Regions from separate parts of the Pseudomonas sp. Z3-6 genome, predicted to be linked through region 2. Evidence: predicted binding sites of a transcription regulator. Region 2 holds the regulator's gene; each other region holds the start of a gene.

Region 1 (4,193 bases), 660 kb from region 2:
TACGATCTTTCCGGGATTTTCGGGTGGGAAATGGCCTACATCTGTCACATAATCTTGACGATTATTTGCATTGCCACGCCGAAAAAACTTTGTGGCGAGGGAGCTTGCTCCCGCTGGGGCGCGAAGCGGCCCCTGTTTTGGGTCTGCTGCGCAGCCCAGCGGGAGCAAGCTCCCTCGCCACAGAGGGGCTGGAATGGCGTGCTTTTCTATCTCATATGCACCTGGGCCCTTTCATGCGCATCAAAGTCCATTGCCAGAACCGCATCGGCATCCTCCGGGACATCCTCAACCTGTTGGTGGAGTACGGCATCAACGTCGCCCGGGGCGAGGTCGGTGGCGAGCACGGCAATGCGATCTACCTGCACTGCCCGAACCTGATCAACATCCAGTTCCAGGCGTTGCGTCCGAAATTCGAAGGCATCGCCGGGGTGTTTGGCGTCAAGCGAGTAGGGCTGATGCCCAGCGAGCGTCGGCACATGGAGCTCAACGCCTTGCTCGGCGCCCTGGAGTTTCCAGTGCTGTCCATCGACATGGGCGGCTCCATTGTCGCGGCCAACCGGGCGGCGGCGCAGTTGCTCGGGGTGCGGGTCGACGAGGTGCCGGGGATTCCCTTGTCACGCTACGCCGAGGATTTCGACTTGCCGGAACTGGTGCGCGCCAACCAGTCGCGCATCAACGGCCTGAGGGTCAAGGTCAAGGGCGACGTGTTCCTGGCCGACATCGCGCCACTGCAATCGGAACACGACGACAGCGAAGCCATGGCCGGTGCGGTGTTGACGTTGCATCGGGCCGACCGCGTGGGTGAACGGATCTATAACGTGCGCAAGCAAGAGTTGCGTGGCTTCGACAGCATTTTCCAGAGCTCGAAGGTGATGGCGGCGGTGGTCCGTGAGGCCCGGCGCATGGCACCGCTGGACGCGCCGCTATTAATTGAAGGCGAAACCGGCACGGGCAAGGAACTGCTGGCCCGGGCTTGTCACCTGGCGAGCCCGCGCGGGCAATCGCCCTTGATGGCACTCAACTGTGCCGGGCTGCCGGAGTCGATGGCCGAGACCGAGCTGTTCGGCTACGGCCCCGGCGCATTCGAAGGGGCGAGGGCCGAAGGCAAGCTCGGCCTGCTGGAACTGACCGCTGGAGGAACGCTGTTCCTCGACGGTGTGGGGGAGATGAGCCCGCGCCTGCAAGTGAAACTGCTGCGCTTCCTGCAGGACGGATGCTTCCGGCGTGTCGGCAGCGATGAAGAGGTGTACCTGGACGTCAGGGTGATCTGCGCCACCCAGGTGGACTTGTCCGAACTCTGCGCCCGAGGCGAATTTCGTCAGGATTTGTACCACCGCTTGAATGTGCTCTCCCTGCACATCCCACCCCTGCGCGAATGCCTCGATGGCCTGGCACCGCTGGTGGAGCATTTCCTCGACCAGGCCAGCCGCCAGATCGGCTGTGCACTGCCCAAGCTGGCGCCGGCGGCCATGGACCGCCTCAGTCATTACCATTGGCCGGGCAACGTCCGGCAATTGGAAAACGTGCTGTTCCAAGCGGTTTCCCTGTGCGATGGCGGGAAGGTGAAAGCCGAGCACATCCGCCTGCCGGACTACGGCGTGCGCCAGCCCCTTGGCGATTTCTCCCTTGAGGGGGGCTTGGACGAGATCGTTGGGCGTTTCGAGAAAGCGGTGCTGGAGCGCTTGTATTCCGAACATCCCAGCAGCCGGCAACTGGGCAAGCGGCTGGGGGTTTCCCATACGACCATTGCTAATAAATTGCGCGAATACGAAGTCGGCAAAACCGAGCCATAGTTGCTTGCTCTCGGTGCTCATGCGGCCTTATCGCGAGCAGGCTCGCTCCCACAAGATTACTGATTGCTCACAAATCATTGGAGCACTGGAGGTCCAATGTGGGAGCGAGCCTGCTCGCGATGACGGCAGAGGCCATTACCCAAGGAAAAGCATTGCCACGAACCGGCACAACACCGCCGGTTTTTCGTCTTCGATACCTTCCCCAAATCCCTTCCAGAACCCTCAAGTCCTTTGTTTCCAGGACCCAGGGGCGCCAGAAAAAAGTTGGTCTGCAAATTGCTTAAGGCTGTGCAACACAGCAGTGGGCGGCAAACGTCCGGCATGCAGAGGAACGACAGTGGACAAGTACCTTTATGTGGCAATGACCGGCGCCAGCCAGAACGCACTGGCGCAGCGGGCCCATGCCAACAACCTGGCGAACATCTCCACCAATGGTTTTCAGAAAGACCTGGAGCAGGCGCGCTCGATGCCGGTGTTCGGCGACAGCTTTCCGGCGCGGGCGTTTGCCCTCTCCGAGCGTCCTGCCACCGATTTCACCCCGGGTGCGCTGATCGAGACCGGTCGCGATCTGGACGTGGCGGTCAGCGGGCCGGGCTGGATGGCCGTGCAGAACCCCGATGGCGGTGAAAGCTACGTGCGCACCGGCAGCCTCAATGTCGACGCCCTGGGCGTGCTGCGGGCCGGCAACGGCATGCCGGTGATGGGCAATGGCGGTCCGATCGCCGTGCCACCCGAGCAGAAAATCGAAATCGGCCAGGACGGCACCATCAGCATCCGCGCCATGGGCGAAGGCCCGCGGGTGATGGCGGAAGTGGACCGCATCAAGCTGGTCAACCCAGACCTCAGGACCATGACCAAGGGCCTGGACGGCTCGATCCGGACCAAGGACGGCCAGCCGGCGCCCATCGACGGCAACGTGCAATTGGTGTCCGGGTTCCAGGAGGCGAGCAACGTCAATGCCGTGGATGAAATGACGTCGGTGCTGGCCCTGGCCAAGCAGTTCGAGCTCCACGTCAAGATGATGAACACCGCCAAAGAAGGCGATGAAGCCATGGCTCGGGTCTTGCAGATCTAACTATTAATTACAGCGTCGCGCCGAAAAACAGGCGTACGAGGAGAATCGAATGCTTCCGGCTCTTTGGGTTGCCAAAACAGGTCTGTCCGCCCAGGACACCAACCTTTCCACCATTTCCAACAACTTGGCGAACGTCTCGACCACGGGTTTCAAACGTGATCGCGCCGAGTTCCAGGACTTGCTCTACCAGGTAAAACGCCAGCCAGGCGCCCAATCGACCCAGGACAGCGAATTGCCGTCGGGCCTGCAAGTGGGTACCGGTGTGCGCATTGTCGGCACCCAGAAAAACTTCAACGCCGGCAGCCTGCAAACCACCGAGCAGCCGCTGGACATGGCCATCGACGGCCGCGGTTTCTTCCAGATCCTGCAGCCGGACGGCACCACGTCCTACACCCGTGACGGTACCTTCCACCTCGACTCCAACGGCCAGATCGTCAACGCCAGCGGTTTCGCCCTGGAACCGGCCATCGTCATCCCGAACGATGCCCAGACTTTCACCGTGGGCCGTGACGGCACCGTGTCCATCACCGTGGCAGGCAACCCGGCCGCCCAGGTTATCGGCAACCTGCAGACCGCCGACTTCATCAACCCGGCCGGCCTGCAAGCGGTGGGCAACAACCTGTTCCTGGAAACCGCTGCCAGTGGCGCGCCGCAAGTCGGCACCCCAGGCTTGAACGGCTTCGGTACCACGCTGCAGAACACCCTGGAAACCTCCAACGTGAGCACGGTCGAGGAGATGGTCAACATGATCACCACCCAGCGTGCCTACGAGATGAACTCCAAGGTGATCTCCACCGCCGACCAGATGCTCTCGTTCGTTACGCAGAATCTGTAACCGCGTCGTCCGTCATTACGTAGACAGGGCGGCCCCAGGGTCGCCTGCAACACCAAGAGGTAGGGTCATGAAACGCTTCGTATCTGTTCTGGCACTGAGTGGGATTACCGCACTCGCGGGCTGTGTTGCGCCAACGCCACGGCCCAATGACCCGTATTACGCTCCGGTGTTGCCGCGTACGCCGTTGCCGGCTGCCGCCAACAATGGTTCGATCTACCAGGCCGGCTTCGAGCAGAACCTGTACAGCGACCGCAAGGCCTTCCGGGTCGGTGACATCATCACCATCACCCTGAACGAGCGGACCCAGGCCAGCAAGAACGCCAACTCGCAGATCGACAAGACCAGCGAGACCAGCGTCGGCCTGACCTCGCTGTTCGGCTCCAGCCTGACCACCAACAACCCGATCGGTGGCGGCGACCTGAGTCTCAATGCCGGCTACGGTTCCGATCGATCGAGCAAAGGCGACAGCCAGTCCGGCCAGAGCAACAGC
Region 2 (4,193 bases):
GGTAGCTGGAGATGTCCTGGTACATTTCCTCGACGTCCGGCTGTGCGGCCAGGTAGTCGATCACCGGTTGGTCAAGCCCGGACTGCTCGCGCAATTCCGGCTTCCAATAGGGGTTGGGCAGGCAGCGCACATCGAACACCAGGTCGGCGTCCACCGGCATGCCACGCTTGAAACCGAACGACTCCACCAGGAACGCCGTGCCCGGCTCCGGTTGGTTCAGCAGGCGCAGCTTGATCGTGTCACGTAGCTGATACAGGTTCAGGTGCGTGGTGTTGACCTTCAGGTCGGCCAGGTCGGCAATCGGCCCCAGCAGTTGGCTTTCATCCTCGATGGCTTCGGCCAGGGAGCGGTTGGCGTTGCTCAGGGGGTGGCGCCGGCGGGTTTCGGAAAAGCGCTTGAGCAGCGTCTCCTCATCGGCATCCAGGTACAACACATCGCACTGGATATGCCGGCTGCGCACTTCCTCGAGCAGTTCAGGGAAGCGCGACAGGTGGCTCGGCAGGTTGCGCGCATCGATGGACACCGCCACCAGCGACTGCGCCAGTTCCGTGTGGATCAGGGCGCGCTCGGCCAGTTCCGGCAGCAGGCCGGCGGGCAGGTTGTCGATGCAATAGTAGCCGCTGTCCTCAAGCACGTTGAGGGCCGTGCTTTTACCGGAGCCGGAGCGGCCACTGACGATGATCATGCGCATGTTTAATGACCGTTCTGCTCGTCCAGGACCACCTGGTACAAAGCTTCGTTACTCGGTGCGCTGCGCAGTTTTTCGCGCACTTCCTTGCGGTCCAGCATGCTGGCAATCTGGCGCAGCAGCTCGAGGTGCGCATCGGTCGCCGCTTCCGGAACCAGCAATACAAACAGCAGGTCGACCGGGGCGCCGTCGATGGCGTCGAAATCTATGGGGGTATCAAGGTGCAACAATGCGCTGATCGGCGCGGCACACCCCTTGAGACGGCAGTGAGGAATGGCGATGCCGTTGCCAAAACCGGTGGAACCGAGTTTTTCACGGGCAACCAGGGCCTCGAAGACGTCCTGCATCACCAGATCAGGCACCTCGCGGTGGATCAGGTTGGCAATTTGTTCGAGGGCTTTCTTTTTACTGCCGCCCGGCGCGTTCACTTGGGAACGGCCGGGGGTCAGGATGGTTTCTAGTCGGATCATGGATTGGGGGGGTTAACGACCGGTAGCGCCCTGGAGGAGGCTCTGGGTCTTTTCCTTATGCTTTTTGAGTTGGCGATCCAGCTTGTCGGTCAGCAGGTCAATCGCGGCATACATGTCTGTGTGCTCTGCGTTGGCAACCACTTCTCCGCCGGGAATATGCAGCGTGGCTTCGATTTTCTGCAGCAGCTTCTCGACGTTCATCGTGACCTGCACGTTGGTGATCTTGTCGAAATGCCTCTCCAATCGGTCGAGTTTTTCGCCGATGTAGGTGCGCAGGGGTTCGGTCACTTCCAGTTGGTGTCCACTGATGTTGACTTGCATACAGCTTCTCCTTCGTTGCCAGTGCATAAAGCGGCAGGCAGAAATGCCTGCCACTGGAACGCTGTGGCGTGGCCTTGTTACATCAACCGCTTGCGCTCGCTCGAAGGCGCGATCCCGAGGGATTCACGGTACTTGGCGACGGTACGGCGGGCCACCTGAATGCCTTGTGCCTCCAGTAAACCAGCGATCTTGCTGTCACTCAACGGCTTTTTCTGATTTTCCGCAGCCACCAGTTTTTTGATGATCGCGCGGATGGCCGTGGACGAGCATTCGCCGCCTTCGGAGGTGCTGACGTGGCTGGAGAAAAAGTATTTCAATTCATAGATGCCCCGGGGGGTATGCATGAATTTCTGGGTGGTCACCCGGGAAATCGTCGATTCGTGCATGCCCACGGCTTCGGCAATGTCATGCAGGACCAACGGTTTCATCGCTTCATCGCCGTACTCCAGGAAGCCGCGCTGATGCTCGACGATCTGGGTGGCAACTTTCATCAATGTTTCGTTGCGGCTTTGCAGGCTCTTGATGAACCAGCGGGCTTCCTGCAGCTGATTGCGCATGAAGGTGTTGTCGGCGCTGGTGTCGGCACGCTTGACGAAGCCAGCGTACTGGGCGTTGACGCGCAGCTTGGGCACCGATTCCTGGTTGAGCTCCACCAGCCAGCGATCATTGTGCTTGCGCACGATCACGTCGGGCACCACGTACTCAGGCTCGGTGGATTCGATCTGCGAGCCGGGGCGCGGGTTGAGGCTCTGCACCAGCTCGATGACCTGGCGCAGCTCATCTTCCTTGAGCTTCATGCGGCGCATCAGTTGGCTGTAGTCGCGACCGCCCAGCAGGTCGATGAAATCGGTGACCAGTCGCTTGGCTTCGGCCAGCCACGGTGTCTTGGCGGACAACTGGCGCAATTGCAGCAACAGGCACTCGCCCAGGTTGCGAGCGCCGATGCCGGCCGGCTCGAACTGCTGGATGCGATGGAGGACGGCTTCGATCTCGTCCAGCTCGATGTCGAGCTCGGGGTCGAAGGCTTCGAGGATCTCCTCGAGGGTCTCGTCCAGGTAGCCCTGGTTGTTGATGCAATCGATCAGGGTCACGGCGATCAGGCGATCGGTGTCGGACATCGGCGCCAGGTTCAGTTGCCACAACAAGTGGCTTTGCAGGCTCTCGCCGGCAGAGGTGCGGGTGGTGAAGTCCCACTCGTCGTCATCGCTGCTTGGCAGGTTGCTGGCGCTGGTCTGGTAGACGTCTTCCCAGGCCGTGTCCACGGGCAGCTCGTTGGGAATGCGTTCGTTCCATTCGCCTTCCTCGAGGTTGTCCACCGTCGGGGCGGCTTCCTGGTAGGACGGTTCCGGGATCTCGGTATTGGTCTTCTGCTCGACGTTGTCGGCCAGCGGATCGGTGTTATCGAAGTCGTCGCCTTCTTCCTGGCGTTCGAGCATCGGATTGGACTCCAGGGCCTCCTGGATTTCCTGTTGCAGGTCCAGGGTCGACAATTGGAGCAGGCGGATGGCCTGTTGCAGCTGCGGTGTCATCGTCAGCTGCTGGCCCATTCTCAAGACTAGCGATGGTTTCATGGCAGGGGCTTAACACCTTATTCGCCGGCGCACATGCGCCATCCACTACAGGGCGCCGGAGCGCCAAACTTAAGCAAATTATATGCCTGAAACTGAAGTGTTTGCCTAGAGCGTCGCCATAATAAAATTAAACGACGCCCGGGCAATTCGCCAGACACGTGTGCTTACAGGCGGAACTCATGGCCCAGGTACACTTCCTTGACCAGGTCGTTGGCCAGGATCGCAGCGGAGTCACCTTCGGCGATCAACTGGCCGTCATTGACAATGTAGGCGGTTTCGCAGATATCCAGCGTCTCGCGCACGTTGTGGTCGGTGATCAGTACGCCGATGCCCTTGGCCTTGAGGTGATGGATGATCTGCTTGATGTCCCCCACCGAGATCGGGTCCACGCCGGCGAACGGTTCGTCGAGCAGGATGAATTTCGGCGCGGTGGCCAGGGCGCGGGCGATTTCCACGCGACGCCGTTCGCCACCAGACAGGCTCATGCCCAGGTTGTCGCGAATGTGGCTGATGTGGAATTCCTGTAACAGGCTTTCCAGCTCCTGGCGACGGCCGGCCTTGTCGAGTTCCTTGCGGGTCTCGAGGATCGCCATGATGTTGTCGGCCACCGACAGTTTGCGGAAGATCGACGCTTCTTGCGGCAAATAGCCGATACCGGCCTTCGCGCGGCCGTGCATCGGCTGGTGGCTGACATCCAGGTCGTCGATCAGTACGCGACCCTGATCGGCCTGGACCAGGCCGACGATCATATAGAAGCAAGTAGTCTTGCCCGCGCCATTGGGGCCGAGCAGGCCGACGATCTGGCCGCTGTCGATGGACAGGCTGACATCACGCACGACTTGACGGCTCTTGTAGCTCTTGGCCAAGTGCTGAGCTTTCAGAGTTGCCATTACTGGGCCTTCTGCTCGGTTTTCTTTTTAGGCTGGATCACCATGTCGATCCGCGGACGCTGCTCGGTCACCTTGCTGCCGGTGGCGCGACCGGCGCTGGCGAGTTTCTTGTTGGTGTCGTAGACGATTTTCTCGCCTTGGGTGACGTTGTTGTCCTTGTCGACGACCTTGGCGCGGTCGATCAGGACCACGCGATCCTGGGAGGCGTGATATTGGATGGTAACGCCGTAGCCTTGTACCGGCTTGGTGTCGC
Region 3 (4,193 bases), 710 kb from region 2:
CTGGAACGGACCGTCACGGTCGACTTTCGGTGCCGGTACGTCGTCGACGATCGACTGGTACAGCGGGGTCATGTCTTCCGCCATGGCGGTGTGGTCCAGGCCGGCAATGCCGTTCAGGGCCGAGGCGTAGACGACTTTGAAGTCCAGCTGTTCTTCGGTGGCACCCAGGTTGTCGAACAGGTCGAAGATCTGGTCCAGAACCCAGTCCGGACGCGCGCCTGGACGGTCAACCTTGTTGATGACCACGATCGGACGCAGGCCGGCTTCGAACGCCTTCTTGGTCACGAAACGGGTTTGCGGCATAGGGCCGTCTTGAGCGTCAACCAGCAGCAGTACGGAGTCGACCATCGACATCACGCGCTCTACTTCACCACCGAAGTCGGCGTGGCCCGGGGTGTCCACGATGTTGATGTGGTAGCCGTTCCAGTTGATGGCGGTGTTTTTCGCCAGGATGGTAATACCGCGCTCTTTTTCCTGGTCGTTGGAGTCCATCACGCGCTCGTCGTTGAGCTCGTTGCGCTCCAGGGTGCCGGATTGACGCAAGAGTTTGTCTACCAGGGTGGTCTTACCATGGTCAACGTGAGCAATGATGGCGATGTTGCGTAGATTTTCGATCACTTGTGTATCTCGATCAGAGGATTCGGTGTGCTGACAGGTCGTGGCAGCGATTTACGTTGAGTCCGACAGTTACAGCGTGTCGGCGGCGTCGGGGGGCCGGTGACGCAGGCCACAGGCAAACAGCCCCGGGCACTTAGCTCGGTCGATAAACGCGCACATTGGCATGCCCCTCACTGAGCAAATGGTGGGCATGCAGGCGACTCATCACGCCTTTGTCGCAATACAGCAGGTACTGGCGAGTAGGGTCCAGTTCCTTGAAACGCGCGTTCACGGCATAGAACGGCATCGTTTTTACCTCGATGCCGGCGACACTCAGCGGGTCGTCTTCAGCATCATCCGGGTGGCGGATGTCGATGATGATCTGACCGGCCAGCGCTTCGCCGACTTCTTCAATTTGAACATCCTGGCCCAATTCATCGATAACCCGATCAATCGGCACCAGCCTGGCGTTTTCGAGCGCACGCTCGAGCACCGCCATGTCGAATTCTTTCTCTTCGTGCTCTACCCGCCCGCGCTTGGCCGCCGTCTTCGGATTGACCGAGATGACGCCGCAATACTCCGGCATGTGCCGGGCAAACTCGGCGGTGCCGATTTCATTGGCCTGGTCGATGATGTCCTGCTTGTGGCTGGCGATCAGTGGACGCAAGACCAGCTTCTCGGTCACGCAGTCGATCACCGACAGGTTCGGCAACGTCTGGCTCGACACCTGGGAGATCGCCTCGCCGGTCACCAGCGCGTCGATTTGCAGGCGGTCGGCAATTCGTGAAGCGGCGCGCAACATCATACGCTTCAAAATGACGCCCATATGACTGTTATCGACTTTGCCGAGAATCTCGCCCAGGACTTCCTCGAACGGCACACTCACAAATAACACGCGTTGGGAGCTGCCGTACTTCTTCCAGATGAAGTGCGCCACTTCCATCACGCCCAATTCATGGGCGCGCCCGCCCAGGTTGAAGAAGCAGAAATGGCTCATCAACCCGCGACGCATGATCTGATAGGCGGCTACCGTGGAGTCGAAGCCACCGGACATCAGCACCAGGGTCTGCTCCAGCGAACCCAGCGGATAACCGCCGATGCTGTTGTGCTGGCTGTGGATCACGAATAGCCGCTGGTCGCGAATTTCGATGCGGACTTCGATTTCCGGATCTTTCAACGAAATACCGGCCGCGCCGCATTGCCGGCGCAATTGGCTGCCGACGTACTTCTCCACATCCATCGAGCTGAACGCATGCTTGCCCGCACGCTTGCAACGCACCGAAAAGATCTTGCCGGTCAGTGCGTCACCATAATGAAGCATGCACTTGGCAAGGATGTCGTCGAAATCACCCAACGGGTATTCATCGACTTGCAGAAAATGCGCGATGCCCGGCATGCAGCTCAGGCGCTCGGTCATTTCCTTGAGGACCTTGGGTTCGCTGACACGGGTTTCCAGCTCGAGGTTGTCCCACACGCCATTCACCACCACAGCCGGGTCCAGGTCTCGGAGCACGGCACGGATGTTCTTGGCCAACTGGCGGATGAAACGCATCCGTACCGGGCGGCTCTTGATGGTGATCTCGGGGAAGACTTTTACGATTAGTTTCATGAAAACAGCGCGCGAACGGCCAGCCGAAAAAAGGGGGGCGCGGATTATAGCGGAAATTGCTCAAGGTTTAACCAGTTTCTGTGCAGATGGTTTTGCATGCACCAAAACAGGTCATTATCGATTGACGGCGCCACATTGCAGTGCGTTATTGTCTGACAATCTGTGATTTACGCCTTTAAAAGCGAGGATTTGGTGCAAAAAACCCATGGTGGGGCACTGGCATGCAATTTGCTCCCTTGTGAGGCAGGTTGCCTTGGCAGAGTATTCGCGCCGGCATCACCCATATCTAAGGGCACTCCACTACCCGCCCGAAGCCACCCGGAGGACATATGTCGAAGTCGGTTCAACTCATCAAAGATCATGACGTCAAGTGGATTGATCTGCGCTTCACTGACACCAAAGGCACTCAACATCACGTGACCATGCCGGCCCGTGATGCGCTGGACGACGAATTCTTCGAAATCGGCAAGATGTTCGACGGTTCCTCCATCTCCGGCTGGAAAGGCATCGAAGCCTCCGACATGATCCTGATGCCGGACGACGAAACCGCCGTCCTGGACCCGTTCACCGAAGAGCCGACCCTGATCCTGGTCTGCGACATCATCGAACCTTCGACCATGCAAGGCTATGACCGCGACCCACGCGCCATCGCCCACCGTGCCGAGGAATACCTGAAGTCCACCGGTATCGGCGACACCGCTTTCTTCGGTCCTGAGCCTGAGTTCTTCATCTTCGACTCGGTCAAGTTCAAGTCCGACATCTCCGGCTCGATGTTCAAGATCTTCTCCGAACAAGGTTCGTGGATGTCCGACCAGGACGTGGAAGGCGGCAACAAAGGCCACCGCCCAGGTATCAAGGGCGGTTACTTCCCGGTTCCACCGTTCGACTTCGACCACGAGATCCGTACCTCCATGTGCAACGCACTGGAAGAAATGGGCCAGACCGTCGAAGTTCACCACCACGAAGTGGCGACTGCCGGCCAGAACGAAATCGGCGTGAAATTCAACACGCTGGTCAAGAAGGCTGACGAAGTTCAGACCCTCAAGTACTGCGTGCACAACGTGGCTGACGCCTACGGCCGCACCGCGACCTTCATGCCGAAGCCTCTGTACGGCGACAACGGTTCGGGCATGCACGTTCACATGTCGATCTCCAAGGACGGCAAGAACACCTTCGCAGGCGAAGGCTATGCCGGCCTGTCGGACACTGCCCTGTACTTCATCGGCGGTATCATCAAGCACGGTAAGGCCCTGAACGGCTTCACCAACCCGTCGACCAACTCCTACAAGCGTCTGGTCCCAGGCTTCGAAGCACCGGTCATGCTGGCCTACTCGGCTCGCAACCGTTCCGCCTCGATCCGTATTCCTTATGTGAACAGCCCTAAAGCCCGCCGTATCGAAGCACGCTTCCCGGATCCGGCTGCCAACCCGTACCTGGCTTTCGCTGCACTGATGATGGCCGGCCTGGATGGTATCCAGAACAAGATCCACCCTGGCGATGCTGCTGACAAAAACCTGTATGACCTGCCGCCTGAAGAGGCCAAGGAAATCCCACAGGTCTGTGGCAGCCTGAAAGAAGCCCTGGAAGAGCTGGACAAGGGCCGTGCCTTCCTGACCAAGGGCGGCGTATTCAGCGATGACTTCATCGACGCTTACATCGCACTGAAGAGCGAAGAAGAAATCAAGGTTCGCACCTTCGTACACCCACTGGAATATGAGCTGTACTACAGCTGCTGATCCAGTAAGCGCCGCCACGCACGGCGTGAACTAAAGAGAGGCCTCCTTCGGGAGGCCTTTTTTATGGGTGCAGGTTAAGTGCATGATGCCTCGTCGCTCCCCCACAGAAGACGAGACTGACCATGACGTTGCGCTTCAAGCTCTGCCTTGCCCTGTCTGCCGCGCTGCTGGCTACCACCGCCGAAGCCGCCTCGACCCGCGCCCCTGACGACCTCACCCCGCTGCTCAACGCCATTGGCGAACGCCTGGCC

What was found. Region 2 encodes sigma-54, which starts transcription at its own class of promoters, with help from an activator protein. Its sites were predicted from a motif close to ANTGGCATNNANNTTGCTNT; they were not measured.
Region 1: the regulator sigma-54 is predicted to act here: its motif matches at 2,057-2,076, upstream of J3P88_RS22510 (flagellar basal body rod protein FlgF).
Region 3: the regulator sigma-54 is predicted to act here: its motif matches at 2,422-2,441, upstream of glnA (type I glutamate--ammonia ligase).

What each region holds. Positions count from the first base shown of each region.
Region 1 covers NZ_CP071644.1:5,209,910-5,214,102, reverse strand. The annotation lists gene J3P88_RS22515 (sigma-54-dependent transcriptional regulator) at 234-1,793, shown strand; gene J3P88_RS22510 (flagellar basal body rod protein FlgF) at 2,131-2,868, shown strand; gene flgG (flagellar basal-body rod protein FlgG) at 2,918-3,703, shown strand; gene flgH (flagellar basal body L-ring protein FlgH) at 3,771-4,193, shown strand, end outside.
Region 2 covers NZ_CP071644.1:5,871,354-5,875,546, reverse strand. The annotation lists gene rapZ (RNase adapter RapZ) at 1-691, opposite strand, end outside; gene ptsN (PTS IIA-like nitrogen regulatory protein PtsN) at 694-1,158, opposite strand; gene hpf (ribosome hibernation-promoting factor, HPF/YfiA family) at 1,171-1,479, opposite strand; gene J3P88_RS25565 (RNA polymerase factor sigma-54) at 1,557-3,050, opposite strand; gene lptB (LPS export ABC transporter ATP-binding protein) at 3,215-3,940, opposite strand; gene lptA (lipopolysaccharide transport periplasmic protein LptA) at 3,940-4,193, opposite strand, start outside.
Region 3 covers NZ_CP071644.1:6,576,734-6,580,926, forward strand. The annotation lists gene typA (translational GTPase TypA) at 1-618, opposite strand, end outside; gene thiI (tRNA uracil 4-sulfurtransferase ThiI) at 752-2,206, opposite strand; gene glnA (type I glutamate--ammonia ligase) at 2,536-3,942, shown strand; gene J3P88_RS28405 (chorismate mutase) at 4,065-4,193, shown strand, end outside.